Regions from separate parts of the Exiguobacterium sp. s141 genome, predicted to be linked through region 3. Evidence: predicted binding sites of a transcription regulator. Region 3 holds the regulator's gene; each other region holds the start of a gene.
What was found. The regulator Rex, encoded in region 3, represses fermentation and respiration genes when NADH is low (regulators of the CRP and FNR family bind a similar motif). The targets are predictions, from matches to a motif close to TTGTGAAATATTTCACAA.
Positions count from the first base shown of each region.

Region 1 (5,234 bases), on a different contig from region 3:
CGACCAAATCGCTCGCATTCCGTCTCAGTATGCTGACGTTTTTAAAAGAATCGATCAAACATCATGAGGCCGAAATTCTCCAAGCGTTGGAGCAGGATTTGAACAAATCGGAACTCGACGCGTTCACGACGGAAATTGGTTTCGTCTACGATGAGATTACACGGACGACTCGTGAGTTGAAACGTTGGATGCGCCCGAAGCGAGTCCGCGGTGCTTCGATTCATCTCGGGACGAAAAGTGAGGTCATGTATGAACCTTATGGCACGGTACTGATTATCGCTCCATGGAACTACCCGTTTCAATTGGCGATGGCACCGCTCATCGGAGCGATTGCCGCAGGGAACACGGCCGTCGTGAAGCCTTCGGAATTGACACCGAACGTCGCCCAAATAATCACAAAAGTGCTCGAACGGGCGTTCACTGACCGCTACGTCGTCAGCGTCGAAGGAGATAAAGACGTGGCGACGGAACTGCTCGCAAAGAAGTGGGACCATATCTTCTTCACTGGGTCGACACCGGTCGGAAAAATTGTCATGGAGGCGGCGGCGAAACATTTGACGCCGGTCACGCTTGAGCTCGGCGGGAAATCGCCGGCCATCGTCCATGACGATGCCAATATCGAGATTGCGGCGAAACGGATCGCTTGGGGCAAATGGATGAACGCCGGGCAAACGTGCGTCGCTCCAGACTATGTCCTCGTCCATGAATCGAAACGAGAGGTATTCCTCGAAGCCATTAAACGTGAAGCGTTCACGATGTTCGGGAATGGCGTCGGGACGAAGCGGTTCACACGAATCGTCAATGAGACACATTTCGACCGTTTGACCGGATATTTGACGGAAGGCGACGTATTTTTCGGAGGTCAGACCGACCGAGATCAATTGAAGATCGCTCCGACTGTATTGACGGACATCGAAGAAGACGCAAACGTTATGAAGGATGAGATTTTTGGGCCGATTCTACCGGTACTCACGTATCGTCAACTCGATGAAGTGATTGATTTCGTTGCAGCGCGCCCACACCCGCTCGCGCTCTATTTGTTCACTGAGACGAAAGAGGTGGAGCAGAAGGTGATGAAGCATCTCACGTTTGGCGGAGGTTGTGTCAATGATGTTCTTATGCATTTGACGAACCCGAACCTGCCGTTCGGTGGCGTCGGTGAGAGCGGAATGGGCTCGTATCATGGTCGCTACAGCTTTGAGACGTTCAGCCATGCCAAATCGATTTTACGCAATACGACGAAATTTGATTTTCCGGTTCGTTATCCGAACTTCAAAGGAGCCGAGAAGTTGATTCGACTCGTCTACCGATGATTGGATTAGACTGCAGAGAGCCTGCAGTCTTTTTTTTGTGAACGAAAAAATAAGAAGATTGTTTGAAATGTCACATACTTTTATGAAAATGCCCATTGCCCTCCTGTATAATAAAACCATATATCACGCACGAGGCCAGATTAGGCATGAGACCAGTGGAGGGAGCAGACAACATGACTATGAAATGTGGGACGACCCAACCGAACAGCTTCGTCTTCTCAGAAGAGACGAAACAGCTCTTATTCGAGATGATGACGTTTCAAGAATATTCAAAAGCGAGTATCGTTTGTTGGGAAGGAGAAAAATGCAGTAAGTTCTTTTATTTGAAGAGCGGTGCCGTCAAATTCACGAAACTGACGAAAAAAGGGAGTTCGCTCATCATGTTCATATACGGCGCTGACGACTTCTTTGGAGAGTTCGACATCGACGATGTATTCCCGAGCTCCTACAGTATCGAGACGACCGAGGACAGTGTCATCGGCTGGATTTCAAAACAAGAGATGGACGAGCTCGTGCGTCAAGACGCGCAGCTGGCTACGGAGGTGTTGCGTTGGACTTCGATGATGCGTAAACAGTCCGAGATGAAGTTGCGTGACTTGTTGCTGTATGGGAAGCCAGGGGCGCTCGCCTCGACGTTGCTTCGCATGGCGGCAATGCACGGCGTAGAGGAGACAGAGGGGGTCACAGTTCCGAGACATCCGTCTGACGGCGAACTCGGACAATTGATCGGTGCACCTCGCGAAACGGTCAATCGAATGATGAACCAGTGGCGGAAAGAAGGCGTGTTAACGACGACTCCGACATCGATGGTGTTGCATGACATCGATTTCCTAAAAGAGCTATGTTACTGCGAAGGCTGTCCCGCCGGTATTTGTCGGCTTTGACTTGCCGTTCATAAGCATTGAAAAACGTGCGGCGTCACAACATGAGAACATGAACAGGTGATTGGACCGACTTATGTCGGAGCAATCGCCTTTTTGTATGCCTTTTTTTCAAATGTGAACTTTATGTGTGGAAACTACGCAAATTTGATGTGATTGTCACTTTTGAAGTGACAAATGTCACATATTAATCAGTGCCCCTTTTCATACAATGAAAGTGGAAATCAAAGGGAAAGGGGTCCTTCACGTGGAGAAAAACGATGGACAAGAACCGAACTTAAAAGGCACGTTCACATCGGTCATGATTGTCGCTGGCGTCATCATTGCCATGTGGTCGTCGGTCTTTTACTTATTTGTGACACGATAACGAGCAAGAGGAGGGAAGCACGATGCATATTCATAAACTTGAGAAGTATTGGTTAGTATTCGGCATTATTCTATTAGGCGTCTTTTTGACAGTGCTCGGTATCTCTGCGTTTGCGGCAGGGAATCAGCCGGCTTCGGACGCCGATTTGATCGACCCGGCAAAAGTGCATCAAACTGCACCGTTCGACAAACCGGGGCTTCATAAAATCGGTGACAACGAGTATGAGCTCGTCATGGTCGCCCAAGCGTTCACATTCACACCGGGCAATGTGGAAATACCAAAAGGGGCGAAAGTCACGTTTCTCGTCACGTCACCGGACGTCGTCCACGGGTTCCAATTGACAGGGACACCGGTCAATATGATGGTCGTGCCAGGCCACATCAACTCGCTCACGTATACGTTCGAAGAAGCAGGCGAATTCTTGATTCTATGTAACGAATACTGTGGAACCGGACATCACATGATGTCGACAAAAATTAAGGTGGTGGACTAAATGAATGACGTAGCCTCAAAATTAAAACAGTGGGAAATGGAACGCGGCGTACCGGTACCAAGTATCGGTGTTAAAGAAGCGCGCCTCGCCTATGCCCATGTCGTCATTTCGGTCCTCGCCGTCTTAATCGGCGGTTTGGCAGGACTCATGCAGACGCTCATCCGAACGGGCGTCATCCCGGAAGTGTTCGGTTATTATCAACTTTTGACCGCGCACGGCATCATGCTCGGTCTCGTTTTCACGACAATGTTTATTATCGGTCTGCTTTACGCGCTGCTCGCTAAGTCGTTCGGACGCTTTGAGTCATTTCCGACACGGGTTGCTTGGCTCGGGTTTTGGATGATTATCGCCGGTGCCGTGCTCGTCACAATCATGGTGCTTGCCAATAAAGCGACCGTTTTGTATACGTTCTACGCGCCACTCATGGCCGATCCAGTGTTCTATATCGGTCTCGTCTTGTTCGTCGTCGGGACATGGTTGTCGGCGTTCGCCATGTTCCGGATGTATGCGGACTATAAACGGGAAAATCCAGGCGTGCATCCGCCGCTTCCAGCGTATATGAGTATCATGACGATGCTCTTGTGGGTCATCGCCACGCTCGGTGTCGCCGGAACGATTTTATTCCAACTGCTCCCGCTCTCGCTCGGATGGAAAGACACGGTCGGAATCGAGTTATCACGGACGTTGTTCTGGTACTTCGGTCACCCCCTCGTCTATTTCTGGCTCATGCCGGCCTATATCGTCTGGTATACGGTCGTGCCGAAAGTCATCGGCGGGAAAATTTTCTCGGATGCGCTCGCCCGGATGGCGTTCCTGTTGTTCCTCCTGTTCTCGTTCCCGGTCGGATTCCACCACCAGTTGACGGAACCAGGGATTGAACCGTTCTGGAAGTTCGTTCAAGTCATCCTGACGTTCCTCGTCGTCATCCCATCGTTCATGACAGCGTTCTCGCTGTTTGCGACGTTCGAGCTGCGTGGTCGCGCACTCGGTGCCCGCGGGTTATTCGGTTGGGTCAAGAAAATGCCATATGGGGATGTCCGTTTCCTCGCGCCGTTCGTGGGCATGTTGTTCTTCATTCCAGCCGGAGCCGGCGGGATCATCAACGCATCGCACCAATTGAACGCGATGGTCCACAACACACTTTGGGTCACAGGTCACTTCCATATCACAGTCGGGACGGCCGTCGCCTTGACGTTCTTCGGAACGGCATATTGGCTCGTGCCGGTATTGCGCGGTCGGACCCTCACGAAAGCGATGAATCGAATCGGATTGATTCAAACGGGAACGTGGGCGTTCGGAATGTCGATCATGTCTTACGCTATGCACATCTCGGGCCTTCAAGGTAACCCGCGTCGGACTGGTCCGGCAACGTACTTCTCGGATGCGCTCACGCGCGAATGGATTCCATACCACATCGCCATGGCGATTGGCGGGACAATTCTGTTGATCTCGGTCCTCATCTTCGTCTATTCGATGTTCAACTTGTCATTCCTCGCCCCGAAAGGAGAAGAGGAGTTCCCGCTCGCCGAGACAGAGGAGGCGGCGATGGAGACACCGCGTTTCTTTGAAAACTGGAAACTATGGATCACCGTCACGTTCGTCTTGATCGCGTTCGCTTATACGGTCCCGATTTGGCACTTGATTGAGAGTGCGCCACCGGGAGCGAAAGGCTGGGTGCTCTGGTAAACTGAAGTCAGCCCTTTAGCGGGGCTGACTTTTTTTGTAGGAAGGGGATGAGGGGATGGACACTTTACGGGAAACCATTCGTCGAGAACACGCCAAGTATCCGCAAGGCCGGCCGTTCATCGTCGCCATCGACGGATTGAGCGGAGCTGGGAAGACGACGCTTGTTGATCAACTGCGCGGGACCTCACCGAAGGAAATGATGCTACATATCGATGATTTTATCGTCGAGCGGCATCGGCGTTACGGGACGGGACAATCGGAAGCGATGGAATATTATGCGCTCCAATGGGACGTCGACTTACTTGTCCAGACGTTGTTCGAACCGTTGCGGCAAGGGGAGACAACGCTGACGTTACCGTACTATGCGCGCGACCGGGACGAAATCGTCATGCGAACGATCGAGATTGCTCCGAACGCACTTGTCTTGATCGAAGGAATTTTCTTATTGCGGGACGAGTGGCGCCCTTATTTTGACTACGTCGTCTATCTCGACT
Region 1 covers NZ_JACSLJ010000004.1:80,572-85,805, reverse strand. Annotated here, with positions in the region: gene KNP74_RS10415 (aldehyde dehydrogenase) at 1-1,313, shown strand, start outside; gene KNP74_RS10410 (Crp/Fnr family transcriptional regulator) at 1,487-2,197, shown strand; gene KNP74_RS10405 (cytochrome c oxidase subunit 2A) at 2,442-2,561, shown strand; gene KNP74_RS10400 (cytochrome c oxidase subunit II) at 2,584-3,054, shown strand; gene KNP74_RS10395 (b(o/a)3-type cytochrome-c oxidase subunit 1) at 3,055-4,740, shown strand; gene KNP74_RS10390 (kinase) at 4,796-5,234, shown strand, end outside.
Region 1: the regulator Rex is predicted to act here: its motif matches at 2,363-2,380, upstream of KNP74_RS10405 (cytochrome c oxidase subunit 2A).

Region 2 (5,234 bases), on a different contig from region 3:
GTTTGACCAAGCCGATGGTGCAACAACAGGTCGCGATAGCCGTACATCATCTCCGTCATCCCACTCGACAGGTCTCCTCGCAAGGTACGGAGTTCCCGGTCATGCTTGGCACGGACACGGGCGAAGAAGGCCGGGATCAAAAAACCGGTCACGAAGACGCCGAACAAGATCCAAACGCTGACCCAGACCGAGAAGTATGTGACGAAGAAAATCGTGCTCAAGAAGACGAGTACCAAGATAATCGGCGGATAGAACACCCGTAAAAAATAGTTCTGCAAGCTCTCGACGTCACCGACGACGCGAGCGAGCAAGTCCCCACTCCGATATTTGGCAAAGATGCTCGGGACGAGCGGCTCGAGTTGACGATAAAATCGGACCCGGAGTTCGCTCAAAATCGTGAACGTCGCCCGGTGCGAGGCGAGACGCTCCTGATAGCGCGCACTCGCCCGAATCACACCGAACAGTTTAATCAAAACGACGGGCACCATGAGCGCATACAGCGGCGGCACGAGCCCAGCCCGTGAGACGAGGTATCCGCTCGCCGCGAACAAAGCGACGGCTGCGATGCCAGCGACATAACCAAAGAAGACCGAGAGGATGATATCCTTTTTCTCTCGCATCATCCATTTCGTGATCGTCCAAAGGGAATTCATCCTCTCACCCCTTTCTGTAGCGTGAATAAGTCAGCGTATTGCGGAACGCTGAGCAGTTCGTCATGTGTGCCTTGGGCGACGAGACGCCCTTCGTCCATGAACCAAATCGCATCGGCTTGTTTGATCGTATGCAGACGATGCGCGACCGTGACGAGCGTTGACTCACGTGACAACTCATCGATTGAGCGCCGAACGATTTGTTCGGTCACTAAATCAAGTCCGGTCGTCGGTTCATCGAACAAGATGATGCCGGGACGTTTCAAGAAGGCCCGGGCCAAGGCGAGCCGCTGCCGTTCGCCTCCGGATAAGCCGTAACCCCCTTCACCGAGTTCGGTATGAAGACCGTTCGGCAACTGAGCGATGACATCGTTCAACCCGGCTGCCGTCGCCGCCTCGAGAATCTTCGCTTCGTCCGCCGCCTCACCGAGGGCGATATTATCGGCGACGGTGCCGGCGAACAAATACGGATTTTGTGAGATATAGCCAATCGTGTCATACCATGACGTATCGGTGTACGTCTCGAGCGGTTCACCGTCCACGAGGACACGTCCGCTGTCAGGTTTGACGAGCCCCGATAACACGTTCAAGACGGTTGTCTTCCCGGACCCGCTCGCCCCGACGAGCGCCACGTGGGCACCGGCAGGAATCACGCCGCTTAAAGGCTGGAGCGTGAAACGCCCCCCTTCATAGGCGAATGATGCTTCGTCGAGCTCGAGGTCGGGTGTCCGGCTCGTCAACGTCCGGTCGCCCCACTGCAGACGTTCATCCGGTGCGTCGAGCGCCTCGAAAATACGATCGGCCGCCCCCATGCTGCCGCGTCCGGTATGGAACGCACCGCCGAGGTCTTTGATGGCCAAATAGTATTCCGGAGCCAAGACGAGAATCAAAAAGCCGGAGAAGAACGTCAAGTTCTGCCAGACGACCATTTGCAGCGCCACTTCGAGCGCCACGACCCCTGTGCTGAGCATCGAGATGAACTCGAGCATGAGACCCGACAAGAACGCCGTCTTCAAGACGACCATCGTCGCGTCGCGGAAGTCGAGACTGCTCTTTTCAATCGCTTGCGCCTCACGCTCGGTCCGACCGTAGAGTTTCAATGTCGTCAATCCTTGCAACACGTCCAAGAACTTTCCGGAGAACTGGTTCATCTTCTCCATCTGTTGTTCGGATTTTTTCTGCGTCGCAATCCCGATGATAATGAAAAAGATTGGGATGAAGGGCGCCGTCACCATCATGATGACGCCCGAGATCCAATGTTGGCTGAAGACGACGACGAGAATGAGCAGCGGAATGATCGACGTTTGAATGACTTGCGGCCAATATTGGCTGAAGTAGGCGTCGACTTCATCGACCGCGTCCATGAAGACGCTGACTTTCTTTCCGGACTGGCCGGACAAAGATGTCTCGATCGGATTCGATGTATAACGGTCAAGCAACTGCAACCGGAGTGTCCGTTTCGCTTTCTCCGCTAGACTAGCTCCGATTCGTCCTGACATGTAGCCGAACAAAGCACGCGTGACGAGGGCGAGAATGAGCCAGCCGAGCGCCGGGATGATGCTTTCAAACGATGCATTTTTTAAAAAGACCTGGTCGACGATATCGACGATTAAATACGCCTGCGCCAAAATCGACAATCCGATCATCACCGCGGCGATGACGAGTCCGACGATATGGCGTTTTTCAGCTAAAGCGAGAGCTTGCAGTCGTTTCACTGCGTTCATCCTTTCTATACTATCCAAAACTTTTCTTTGTGAGGATTCTCACTAATTATAACTGATGCACACGACCATGGCGAACGCTTCGCTTAGCCAGACATGCAAAAGACGCCGCGTATATCACGTGGCGTCATACGGTCGACTGTTCAAAGTATTCGGGATGGCCAATCATCAATTCACGCGCATCGAAGTGAAGCACCTCTTCTTTTCGTAAGCGCGATAAGATGTTCGACACGGTCTCCCGTGACGTGCCGGATAAGCGTGAGATTTCAATCGTCGTGAACGGACACCGGACGCGAACCCCCTCTGCTTCCGGTTCCCCGAGGTCTTCAATCAAGTAATGGATCGTGTTGAGTACGCGTTCGGTCGCACTCGGAGTGATGATGTCCTGCACCCGTCGTTCGTGCAAGTCGAGAATCCGATTCATCTGTCCGACGATATGGAGTAACATCGACGCGTTCCGAGAGACGAGTTGTTCGAATCGGTCCGTCGGCATATAGATGACCTCGATATCGGTCAACGCCTCCGCCGAATGTTGATAATACGGTTCCGTCATCAAGCCGCGATACGGGAACAGTTGCTTCGGTTTCAAGTAGTCCGTATATTGATGGGTCGCCGTCTCGTTGCAACGTTCAAGCTTCACGTAACCGCTGATTAAAAAGTAGACGCGCTCCCGAGGATCGCCTTCCATGAATAAGAGCTGTCCTTTCCGGTACGTTCGACAATAGACATGGGGCAACAGTGCCTCGAGCTCACGGGCGGTACATTTGGTGAATACATCGAGTTGCCGCAAGTCGTCTACGGTCCATTTCGGTTTCATGTTGAACCCTCCAATCTATCTTGCCTCTCCTTTTAGTATAGTTGGATTCAATTTGAAAACGCTTACAAAATCCAACGATTTTCTGACAAAAAAAGAGGGGCTTTCACCCTCTTCGTCACAGCACGTTATTCAGTCGAGCATCAACTCCATGATCGCATCTTGCAGGTCACGGTCGAGTTCAAGCGCGTGCAAATCGAACAGCCATGCCTCGAGCCGCGTCTTCGCTGCCGCCGATCGATACAACTTGTCTTTTAAATCATAAGAAATCTCGGCGCGGTCCAAGAAACGATACAAACGATCGAGCCGGTGATCGTTTGCCGTCAGTTCGACCGGGAGCGACACCGTCATCTCTTCATCAATCGGACCGAGTTCGAGGCGCAGTGTCTGGGTCTCTCGATTGTATTCACCAGAACCGGTCACACCTCGGAGGAGTAACGTGACGTTACGGTCAGACGGCAAGACGGTCCGGTCACCTGTAACGTGAATGTGGAGTTTCCGTTCCTCCCAATCAAGCGTGAACGTCGTCTCAGCGTAAGCACCCGTCTCATAGTCACGGTCCGACCCGTTGTCTTCATAGAGCGTGAACGTGTTCGAGGCGCCTGGGAAGATGAGCACTTCCAAATCGGCTGGGTTGTCGGTATCGTTTCGACCCGAATGGTGTGGTGCCATCGGGATGATGGCCCCTGCTTTCGCGAACACTGCTTGTTCGTCAAGTCCCCGGAACACCCGAACCGACTTCTCTCCCGCATAGCGATGACCGGTAAAGAAATCGAACCAGTCACCTTTTGGTAACCAGACGTTCGTCGCTGCGACGTGGAGCTGTTTATTCATCGGCTCGACGATCGGAGAGACGATGAGCTCACTGCCGAAGTAGTATTCGTTCGGTACTTCATACGCCGCGTCCTCATCCGGATGTTCATAATACATCGGTAAGATGAGCGGCAAGGCACCCGCGTGGTTCCGCCAGTTCATCGTATAGATGTACGGGATCAATTGATGGCGCAGACGCAAGAACGTCTTCATCGACCGCTCCGCCTCGAGACCGAAGCGCCACGGCTCCTTCCCGTTGAACGTACTGAACGTCGAGTGCAGGCGCATAATCGGACTGAACACACCGAACGCGACCCAACGTGCGGCGAGCTCATCGTCTTTTGAACCTCGGTAATGCCCACCGATATCGTGACTCCACCAACCATAGCCGATATTGGAAGCCGTCGCCGTAAAGTACGGCTGGAACGCGAGCGACGCCCACGAAATCAACGTGTCTCCCGAGAAACCGACCGGATAGCGGTGACTGCCCGGGCCCGAATAACGGGAGAAGATGATTGGTCGATCACCATCCCGGGCGATGTCGGCCGCATGATAGTGGTTCAGCATCCAGAGCGGGTCGAGCCCTTCCATTTTCGACGTCGAGCCTTGTTGCCAGTCGATCCACCAGAAATCGACGCCGTCGTCTTCATGCGGATGATGCATCTGCTCGAAATAGGCTTGAATGAAGCGTTTATCGGAAAAGTCGAACGGGATGCGGTCGCCTTGGGACGGATCGATGCCCATCGCCTCGGCCATCGCCACATATTGGTCTTCGAACGCACGCACGCCATCCGCCGGATGCAAGTTCAACGTGACGAGCAACCCTTCTTGCTTGAGCCACGTCAAGAATCCTTTCGGGTCCGGGAACAAGTTCTTATTCCATGAGTAGCCCGTCCATCCGCTCCCGTATTCTTCGGGGACGTCGGTGACGTGCCAATCCATGTCGATGACGCTGACCGAGAACGGGATGTCTTCTGTCTTAAACCGACGCATGAGTTCTTTATATTCCGTCTCGTCGTAGCGCCAATAGCGGCTCCACCAGTTGCCGAGCGCTTTTCGTGGCAACAGCGGCGTCGGGCCGGTCAATTGATAGAAGTCACGGAGTGCACGCTTATACTCATGCCCATACCCGAAGTAATACAAGTCATGGATATGTTTACGCCGCGGTTCGACGAAACGGTCCTCGGTCATGATGAACGAATCAGAGTCATCGATGACGGCATACCCTTGTTTCGA
Region 2 covers NZ_JACSLJ010000006.1:60,827-66,060, forward strand. Annotated here, with positions in the region: gene cydC (thiol reductant ABC exporter subunit CydC) at 1-653, opposite strand, end outside; gene cydD (thiol reductant ABC exporter subunit CydD) at 650-2,374, opposite strand; gene KNP74_RS12350 (Crp/Fnr family transcriptional regulator) at 2,499-3,188, opposite strand; gene KNP74_RS12355 (glycoside hydrolase family 31 protein) at 3,318-5,234, opposite strand, start outside.
Region 2: the regulator Rex is predicted to act here: its motif matches at 2,402-2,419, upstream of cydD (thiol reductant ABC exporter subunit CydD).

Region 3 (5,234 bases):
CGTGTAAAAGCTGTGCACGGTCACATCGACCGGCCAGACGACGAGGCGGATAAAGAGCGTGCTCATGAGCAGACCGCTCAACAAGCTGATGACAATCCCGCTCCATCTCTGGATGATGAAGCCGATGACGACCGGCAGGAAATAAAACAGGAACGACGGGACGACGGTCGGTTCCCCACGAATCAGTTCGGATACGTACTCCGTCCCGGTCGGCACGATGTAGGCGAGACCGGTCAGGAAGGCGTGCATCCACTCGATTCGCATCGCACGAAATCGCATCATGAATGGAGCTCCTCCCATTCTGCATACAGCGCCGTGATCGATTCTTTCGTCGCATCGGACTCGATCGACAGTTCCTGTGCCCGAGCGAAGTTGTTGAAGACGTCCGGTTCACACAACAGCTGCTCGATTTCCTCGAGCCGGGCCTCGTGTTGCTCAATCGTGAGCTCGATTTCCTCGATCCGTTGTTTCATCCGGCGCTCCTCGCGTTGCTGCTCCTTGTCGGCGCGCTGTTTCTTGACGATGACTTGTTTCGTCTCTTCGCGAGCGAGTCGGGCCAGTTCTTCGAGTTCTTCTTTCTTCTCGACATAGTACGAGTAATCACCGAGGTATTCGTCGATGCCGTTCGGCGTGATCTCCAAGACGCGCGTCGCGAGCCGGTCGATGAAGTAACGGTCGTGGGAGACGAACAAGATCGTGCCCGGGTAGTCGACGAGGGCGTTCTCGAGGATCATCTTCGAGTCGAGGTCCAAGTGGTTCGTCGGCTCATCCAAGATGAGCAAGTTCGGTTGCTCGAGCTTCAACTTGGCGAGCGTCAAGCGGGCCCGCTCTCCACCCGACAGTTCATGGACGCGCTTCATGACGTCGTCACCGCTGAACAAGAACTGACCAAGCAGGCTGCGGACTTCTTGTTCACGCATGAGCGGCCAGTCGTTCCAAATCTCGTCAATGACGCGGTTGGCATCCGACAAGTTCTGTTGCTCCTGGTCGTAGTAGCCGATCTCGACGCCGGTGCCGTAGCGGATGTCACCGGTAAGGGGCGGCTGTTGTTTCGTCAACACTTTCAGGAGCGTTGATTTGCCGACTCCGTTCGGGCCGACGAGGGCGACCGATTCGCCGCGCTGCAATTGGAAGCGGAGCTGTTGGGCGATCGGTTCTTCATAGCCGATGGCAAGATCGCTCGCACTCAATACGTCGTTCCCGCTTTGACGTTTGATTGAGAACGAGAGGACGGCACTGCGCTCATCACCGTCCGGCGCTTCCATACGGTCGACTTTCTCGAGACGTTTGCGGACGCTCTGAGCCCGCTTCGTCGTCGTCGCCCGGGCGATGTTACGCTGGATGAAGTCCTGCATCTTGGCGATCTCTTCTTGTTGGGACTCGAACTGCTTCTTCTCTTGCTCGTAGATGGCGGCCTTCTGTTCGAGATACTTCGTATAGTTGCCGACGAAGCGACGGCTCCGATGGCGTGACAACTCATAAACGACCGAGACGACACGGTCGAGGAAGTAGCGGTCGTGGGAGACGATGAGGACGGCGCCTTTATAGCCACTCAAATACTTCTCGAGCCAGCCGAGCGTCTCGATGTCCAAGTGGTTCGTCGGCTCATCCAAGATGAGCAGGTCTGGACTTTGCAGGAGCATCTTCGCGAGGGCGAGACGTGTCCGTTGTCCACCGGAGAGCGTATCGATACGGCGCTCGAAGTCGTCCGGATAGAAGCGCATCCCGTGAAGCACAGAGCGGATCGTCGCCTCGTATTGATAGCCGCCGCGGTCTTTGAACGTATGTTGTTCTTCATCGTAAGACGACAGCAGGCGCTCATAGGCGGCCGGGTCGTTCAAGATGCGTTCAGAACCCATGTCTTGTTCCATACGGCGGAGCGTCTTCTCCTGTTCGATCAAATCGGTGAAGACGGTGAGCATCTCGTTCCACATCGTCTCGTTCGACTCTAACCCTGAATCTTGGGCGAGATAGCCGATCGTGACATCTTTCGGCTTCATGATGTCGCCCGAGTCGTAGTTGTATTCCCCGGCGATGACTTTGAGCAATGTCGATTTGCCCGCGCCGTTCCGGCCGACGAGGGCGACGCGTTCGCCTTCTTGAATTTCGAGTTTGACGTTCTCTAAAATCGGCTCGACGCCGAATGATTTCGATAAGTTATTGACTTGCAGTAGGATCAAGTGAAAAAACCCCTTTCTCTCTATTTAGTATACTTTATTTCTTCCCCATTTCAGGTATATTCATTGAGTGGTCATGTGAATTCGTTTACAATCAAGGTGTATGAAATTAGATTCGTTTGAAACGCGTCGTAAAAAGGAGGCTCTTTCCGTTGAGTCAAAACGAACCAAAGATTCCGCAAGCGACAGCCAAACGGTTGCCACTATACTATCGGTTTATCCAAAGCCTACATTCATCAGGAAAACAGCGTGTCTCTTCTGCTGAACTGAGCGAGGCGGTCAAGGTCGATTCGGCCACGATCCGTCGCGATTTCTCGTACTTCGGTGCGCTCGGTAAAAAGGGATATGGCTATAACGTACAGTATCTGTTAGACTTTTTCCGTAAGACACTGAATCAGGACGAGATTACGAACGTCGCCTTGGTCGGGGTTGGTCATCTCGGGACAGCTTTCGTCAACTATAACTTCCTTAAAAACAATAACACACATATCGTCGTCGGGTTCGACGCAGACGAGACAAAAGTCGGCACGACGATGTCCGGTGTCCCGATTCATCACGTCGATGAGATGGAACAGATTATGAAGCAAAACAAGATTGACGTCGCCATTTTGACGGTGCCGTCTGCCTATGCACAGCCTGTCGCGGATGACTTGGTCCGCTTCGGTATCAAAGGCATCTTGAACTTCACGCCGGCCCGTCTCACGGTGCCGGATACGGTCCGCGTCCATCATATCGACTTGTCGATCGAACTCCAGTCGCTCATTTACTTTATGCAACACTATCCATCTGCTGAGGGGGTCCACCAATAATGGAATTACTATTATCGTCACTCGTCGTCGGTATTCCAGGCGGAGCAAGTCTGTTTGTCATCGCGATTATCGCGCTTATCATCTTCGGGCCGAAGAAATTGCCTGAGTTCGGCCGTGCCGCCGGACAGACGCTCCGTGAGTTCAAAAACGCCACGAGTGGCATGATGAACGAGCATGACGAGAAAGACAAGAAAGAAATTGAGAAGAAAGAGCAGTAAGCGATGAGCCATCAACCTGATCAAGAACGGGCACTGTCCGACCACTTGACAGAGCTGCGGAGACGACTGATGCTGTCGGCATTTGTCGTCTTTGCCTTCTTTTTGATTGCTTTGCCGAGTGTCAAATATGTGCTCGCCTATCTCCAGGCCGACCTCGTCGAACGAGGCCTTGAACTGAACGCCTTTGGGGTCGCGGACCCGCTCATGATTTACTTGAACTTGGCGCTCGTCATCGGGCTCGTCGCGGCTGGTCCGTTTCTACTGTATCAACTGTGGGCGTTTGTCGCACCTGGTCTGCATCCGAACGAGCGGAAAGCGACGCTCGCTTATATTCCGATCATCTTTATCTTGTTCCTCGTCGGTTTAGCGTTTGCCTACTATTGGTTGTTCCCGCTCGTCCTCGATATCTCGACGGACCTCGGGCAAGACCTTGGTCTGACGCAAATCATCGGGGCGTCGAACTACTTCACGTTCTTGCTGCAACTGACCATCCCATTCGGACTGTTATTCCAGTTGCCGGTCGTGACGATGTTCTTGACGCGCATCGGTGTCGTGACTCCGTACTTCCTGTCATCGATTCGGAAGTACGCCTACTTCGCCTTGTTCGTCGTCGCGGCTTTCATTACGCCGCCGGATTTGACGTCGCACCTCATGGTGTCACTGCCGCTCTTCTTCTTGTATGAGATTAGCTTATCAATCTCACGCATCACGTACAGGGGCGTGCTCCGACGTGAGAAAGAGGCGATGGTGAAAGAACAGATGGATTTGATGAAACAAATGAATGAGAAGTGAACACCATGTCATGCGACGTGGTGTTTTTTTGATTTTAGGGCTATTCAATTTTGAAAAAACAACTTAAAATTAGGAGGGTTAAATCAAAAAATGGATTATTTTTGAAAGTTATGCATTCATAAACAGAAATGAGGAGAGTAATGAACAAGTGGTTATGGAGCATGCTCGTGGTGCTCGTCATGATGGTAGCACCGGGAGTTGAAGTCCGAGCAGAAGACTATGCCAAACCGGAAATCATTCCGGCAGGAGAAGTCGTAGGAGATAGTGGGTATGTGTGGCGTTCGGGAGATCCGGAGACGCTAGTTCACATTGAGACCGGTGAGGAATATACGTTACCGATTCGCGTGTCTGCTGCTTATAATATGTATGCCATCGGAGACGGCCGATTTATGTTAAAAGGATGGCCGGAGTGGGTGATGTGGGATATACGTACGAATGTGGCGACAACATTCCCAATCGAAGCAGGAAGTGAGAATCGACTCGTCTCAACGAATATAACAACAGGAATGATGTTATGGGCTGATGACGAAAAGTATATCATCACGTCGACGTCAGGTGATATTCTCGGATCGCTCACGAAAGGCAGCGATCCGGTATACAGTCTGCTCGATGATGGGAACGTCCTCGCGTTCGCCGACGGTCAAGTGACGAAGCGGACGGTTACAGGAGAAGTGCTTGAGACAATCAGTTCCTATTCAGGACAGGTGAGGTGGGCCCGTCACATGAAAGAAGCGAATCAATGGTTCGTGATCAAAAGTGATGACTCGGAGCACATGTTTATTTTCGATTTGGCGACGAAACGATGGATTGAGAAAGATGCGCCAAACGTAAGTAACCTTACGTGGAAAGACGGCACCTACTACTTCATGACGCGAGAAATGTATACGACATTCTATGTCAGTTATAACGTCAGCACGAATGAGTGGAAAGAGGCACCGATTGATGATGCTGACATTCGACAACACGGTCCGTGGTACGTCTTTGGTATGAAGAAGACGGAAGTGTACACGCCGGAGTCTTTATGGAAAGCACCATGGCAACTGAATGTCAATGTGCCGAAAACGACGAATCGCTATGAGGTAGGTCGTCCATATGACGTCAACGGAACGGCCACGCTCGTCGATGGTACGGCCTTACCGATTCCAGCGACTGAGCTGACGGCACGTTTAGCCTATCAAGACGACCCGTTCGTTTGGGAGCAAGGGAAACTGACGTTACAGACGAATGAGTCGTATGAC
Region 3 covers NZ_JACSLJ010000010.1:7,504-12,737, forward strand. Annotated here, with positions in the region: gene KNP74_RS14085 (hypothetical protein) at 1-282, opposite strand, end outside; gene KNP74_RS14090 (ABC-F family ATP-binding cassette domain-containing protein) at 279-2,180, opposite strand; gene KNP74_RS14095 (redox-sensing transcriptional repressor Rex) at 2,330-2,986, shown strand; gene KNP74_RS14100 (twin-arginine translocase TatA/TatE family subunit) at 2,986-3,204, shown strand; gene tatC (twin-arginine translocase subunit TatC) at 3,208-3,996, shown strand; gene KNP74_RS14110 (hypothetical protein) at 4,137-5,234, shown strand, end outside.

Region 4 (5,234 bases), on a different contig from region 3:
GCAGCACCTTTCGTATCGCGGCCATGCATCGGGTTCGCACCTGGGGCGAACGGTTCGCCGGCACGGCGTCCGTCCGGTGTGTTCCCAGTTTTCTTGCCGTAGACGACGTTTGATGTGATCGTCAAGACTGATTGCGTATGGAGCGCGTCGCGGTATGTTTTATGCTTACGCACTTTTTCCATGAACGACTCAACGAGTTCGACGGCGATTGAATCGACACGGTCATCGTTGTTTCCGAATTTAGGGAAGTCGCCTTCTGTCTCGAAGTCGACAGCAATGCCTTGCTCGTTGCGGACCGGTTTCACGGTCGCATATTTGATGGCTGACAGACTATCTGCTGTGACCGAGAGACCGGCGATTCCGCATGCCATCGTCCGTAGGATTTCTGGGTCATGAAGTGCCATCTCGATCCGTTCGTACGCATATTTATCGTGCATGAAGTGGATGACGTTGAGCGTGTTGACGTAGAGCTCGGCGAGCCAATCGAGCGTCCGATCGAAGTCGGCATACACTTTGTCGTACGTGAGCACGTCTTCGGTGTTCATCTCCCAAACCGGCGCGATTTGGTCGCCGCTCTTCTCATCGCGGCCTCCGTTCATGCTGTAAAGGAGTGCTTTTGCCATGTTGGCGCGGGCACCGAAGAACTGCATCTGTTTCCCGATCTTCATCGGTGACACACAGCAGGCGATGCCGTAGTCGTCGCCAAACTCTGGAAGCATGAGGTCGTCGTTCTCATATTGGATCGCAGACGTCTCAATCGACATCTTCGCGCAATATTGTTTAAATCCTTCTGGCAATTTCGTCGACCAAAGCACCGTCAAGTTCGGTTCTGGTGCTGGCCCGAGGTTTGAGAGTGAATGCAAGAAGCGGAATGAGCTCTTCGTCACGTTCGAGCGACCATCCTCACTCATCCCACCGATTGACTCGGTCACCCACGTTGGGTCACCCGAGAACAATTCGTTGTAGTCAGGCGTGCGCAAGAATTTGACAATCCGGAGCTTCATGATGAAGTGGTCGACGATTTCTTGAACGTCTGACTCGGTCAAACGACCTGCTTCGATATCACGTTCTGCGTAAACATCGAGGAATGTCGAGACACGTCCAAGTGACATCGCGGCGCCGTTCTGTTCTTTGACGGCTGCGAGATATGCAAGGTATACCCATTGGTACGCCTCTTGTGTATTTTCCGCCGGACGGCCGAGGTCAAATCCGTACGCCGCACCGAGTTGTTTCAACTCTTGGAGGGCCCGGAGCTGCTCAGACATTTCTTCCCGTGTCCGAATATCTGACTCTGATAAGAAACCGCCACGGTTCGCCAAGTCTTTTTTACGTTCTGCAATCAAGAAATCTAACCCGTACAAGGCAACACGACGGTAGTCGCCGATGATCCGTCCTCGGCCGTAAGCGTCAGGAAGACCTGTGATGATCCCTGACTTCCGCGCCGCCCGCATCTCAGGTGTATACGCATCGAAGACACCTTGGTTATGCGTTTTGCGAATTTCCGAATAAATCTTTGTGATTTCAGGGTTCGGCTCGAAACCGTATGACTCAAGGGCAGCGTCGACCATCCGGATCCCGCCGTTTGGATGGATCGAACGTTTGAACGGCTCGTCCGTTTGAACACCGACCACTTTCTCGAGCTCTTTGTTTAAGTATCCCGGTCCGTGCGAGACGATTGTCGATGGGTTGTTTTGATCGACCGCCCAAACACCACCGCGTTCCCGCTCTTCTTTCGTCAATTCCATCACTTGTGCCCAAAGACGGTTCGTCGCATCGGTCGGTCCGACGAGGAAATGATCGTCCCCTGTGTATTCATGTCGGTTCAAACGGATAAACTCACCGACGTTCACTTCGTTCGTCCACTGCCCAGGTACAAATCCTGACCAGGCTGATTTAATTTCGGTTGCCATTGTGGGTCACTCCTCATAGTTGAGATAACTGCGTGCTTTCTATAAGTTGAGTGTACGTGAAAACGTGAACATTTTGTTTTACATTCTTGTGAAAGTTGTAACAATCTCATGAACGTTGGCATAAAGCCGTTTTTGTAAGCGTTTTAAATACTGTTATAATGCAAAAACCCTTCCTTCTGAAACAGATAAGTCTTGTTACGGCAGGATTCAACTCATTTCTGTATCATTTCAGATGGGATGTGACGATTTATACAGTTTTCGTAGTGATGTACCTCACACCTCGGGGATAGAACTTGAATTTTTGCCTTATATCGGACACAATGAAGGCAGAACATTGTAGAAGAGGAAGGGGTTCTTCCCGTGACGTACGAATTATTGACAGCCGCTCACGATTTAAAGACCGGTGACCGCATCTCTCTTAAAGTAGAGGAAAACGGTGAACAACGTGACGGATTTATCACTGAGTTTGAAGATGCAGGTTTTTGGATTCGGTTTGACGACGACATCGAAAACGAGGATTTCATCGACTACCGCGATAACTTGCTCGTTGCTCTCATCTCGCGCCCGATTGACGTGGCAGCGACGTATCCAGAGCTCGCTTCATACGAACGGTTGACGAAAGAATTGCAGTATCGTGTGTATCAAGGCTTCACCGTCGAAGGCGTCGAGGCGTCGGCTGACCAAATCGATGTGCACATCAAACTCATCGAGGACGGACAGACGTTCACACAGACACTCCGTTCTTCATTCGACCAAGATACTGAACATGTTCGCTATATCTAAGACAGGGAGCGCTTAAGCTTCCTTTGTTTTTGCCCCACGATAAGGAGAATTGATATGAACTTTACAAAACCATTTATTAACGAAGCCTGGGATCGCCTTGGCTTTACTGAACCAATGCCGGTCCAAGCAGAAGCGTTCCCGCTTCTGTTGGACGGTAAAGACGTCACGATCGAAGCGCCGACAGGTACCGGGAAGACGCTTGCTTACTTATTACCCGCCATCGAAAAAATCGATGCGTCGAACGACCGCATCCAAGTCGTCATCGTCGCGCCGACGCGTGAACTCGTCATGCAGATTCAAACGGTCGCGCAACGCTTCACCGAGAAAGGTGACGTCCGCATCGCTTCGTTCATCGGTGGCGTCGAGTTGAAACGTCAAATCGACCGGTTGAAGAAAAAACCACATTTGATCGTCGGGACACCGGGCCGACTCGTCGAACTCATTGAGAAGAAAAAATTGAAACTTCACGAGACGCATACGATCGTCCTCGACGAAGCCGATCAAATCATCGATAGCGGTTTGACAGAATCTGCCCAACGGATCATCAAACATACGGCGCATGAACATCAAATCGCCCTCGTCTCGGCGACACTCACAGACACGCTTCAAGCTTGGGCTGCCCCATTCTTGAACGAACCGGCCCACGTGAAAATCGAGCGGGCGGTAAGCGCACAAGTCACCTATGGCTACATGTTGACGACGCGCCGGTATAAACCAGAGTTGCTCCGCCGCCTGTCTCACGTCGACAACGTCAAAGCGCTCGCGTTCATCAACAACCGGTCGTTCTTGCCACCGTTGAAAGGTGAGCTCGACAAGATGAAAGTGAACTATCGCATGCTCGACAGCTTGAAAGGAAAGCGCGAACGTGTCGAAACACTTCGTGAGTTCCGGAAGGGTGACTACCCGCTCCTCATCACGACTGGCCTCGCAGCCCGTGGTCTCGATATCGAGGAAGTGACGCACGTCGTCCACTTCGACTTGCCAGAATCAATCGATGACTTTATTCACCGCTCAGGCCGGACGGCACGCGGGAATGCGGCCGGGACCGTGCTCTCGCTCGTGACAGATGAGGATTTGACCCATTTGAAATCGTTCGCCCGTCAACTCGGCGTTGAATTGAAAGAACTCGAGATTTACCGTGGCGACGTCATCGAGAAGCGAATCGAGGATAAACCGCCGGTCGTCAAGCGTCCTGCGAATAAACGAGGACCACGCCGATGAAAAAAGACCGGAAAGTAATTCCATTCCCTTTGCTCGTAGAAGAGTCCGAATTGCTGGCCGAGCTGAAAAAAATGTATGAGCAGGCCGCGCTCGCGCGCATCACGCAATGGACGAACTATATACAAGAGATCACCTCGGAAGGCACGTGGCACTTGAAAGACGCGGAGCTATTCCGCGACTTGTTCATCGATTGGGCCGTCTTCTTCGAGACGGACGAGGACGGGATGACACCGCACGGCCGCTATTTGGCGGATCAAAAAGCCGACATGTCCCCGGCCTTGTATCACGCGCTCCGCGGCTTGGCGGTTCCGCGTTGTTCGGTGTTTGAAGTGACCGAGGACGGCTTACGCGACTGGGAGACGAAAGAGACGTATCGCGTCAACCTCCCCGAAAAGCGCGAGGTCGGCGACATTATGCTCGGCAAGCTGCTCGATATCCGTGGCAGCTGGCGTTTCGGATCGGCGTTCCTCGCCCTTCCGGCGAAAATGGCCGGTAACGTGTCGGACCTGTATATCGACTTCACCGATGAGGTCGGTCCGGGTGCGTTCCTCGACCAGTTCCCAGAGTTTTGTGCGGAACTGATCGACATGTTGCTCGATTTAGAAGACGGGGTCATCGTCCCGAAACCATCAAAATAACCGAGAGGCGGCCGCCTCTCGGTTATTTGTTATTGTACATAATACTGTGTGTTTGAGAGCAATGCTTTCGCCTCATCGTTCGTCGCTTTCACCGCGGCGCTCGAGATGGCTTTCCCATCCTCATACACATCGATGACGGCACCATCTTTCGCCGGACGGATATGATACAGTTGATTACCGACGTATGACGTCGTGCCGACCGAACCATCGATGACTTGACGCGTCGATTGCTTCCCTGTTTTCAAGTCGACGACAAGTTCGGTTCCGTCTTCCTGCAAGGCGATCAATTGATCCTCATAGACGGTTACGTCCCCAATATCCCCTTCACTCTTTAACTCGACGACTCGTTTTTCCTCGATGTCATACGCATACAGTCCAAACCGTTCCGTCTCGTTCGTGTACGTCTGACCATCTTCGGTAATCGTCTCGTACGTCCCAAGACGTACTGGGAGGAAACGATTATCGGCAGAGAGTGGCGTCCGATTCTCATCGTAAAACCACGACGTGCCGAACACACTGGAAATGTAGCCGTCTTCTACCGTGATTTCTTCGGTGGCGATATCTGTCGATCCCTCATCAAACACCGCGAGTTTCGTCGCTGCCTGTCTGTCATAACCGTCACGATAAATCAAATGGACGCGGCTGTCTTGAACGAATATACCGTGCCAGTTCCCTTCCATGA
Region 4 covers NZ_JACSLJ010000004.1:72,736-77,969, forward strand. Annotated here, with positions in the region: gene pflB (formate C-acetyltransferase) at 1-1,910, opposite strand, end outside; gene KNP74_RS10355 (hypothetical protein) at 2,271-2,693, shown strand; gene KNP74_RS10360 (DEAD/DEAH box helicase) at 2,748-3,914, shown strand; gene KNP74_RS10365 (hypothetical protein) at 3,911-4,552, shown strand; gene KNP74_RS10370 (hypothetical protein) at 4,582-5,234, opposite strand, start outside.
Region 4: the regulator Rex is predicted to act here: its motif matches at 1,997-2,014, upstream of pflB (formate C-acetyltransferase).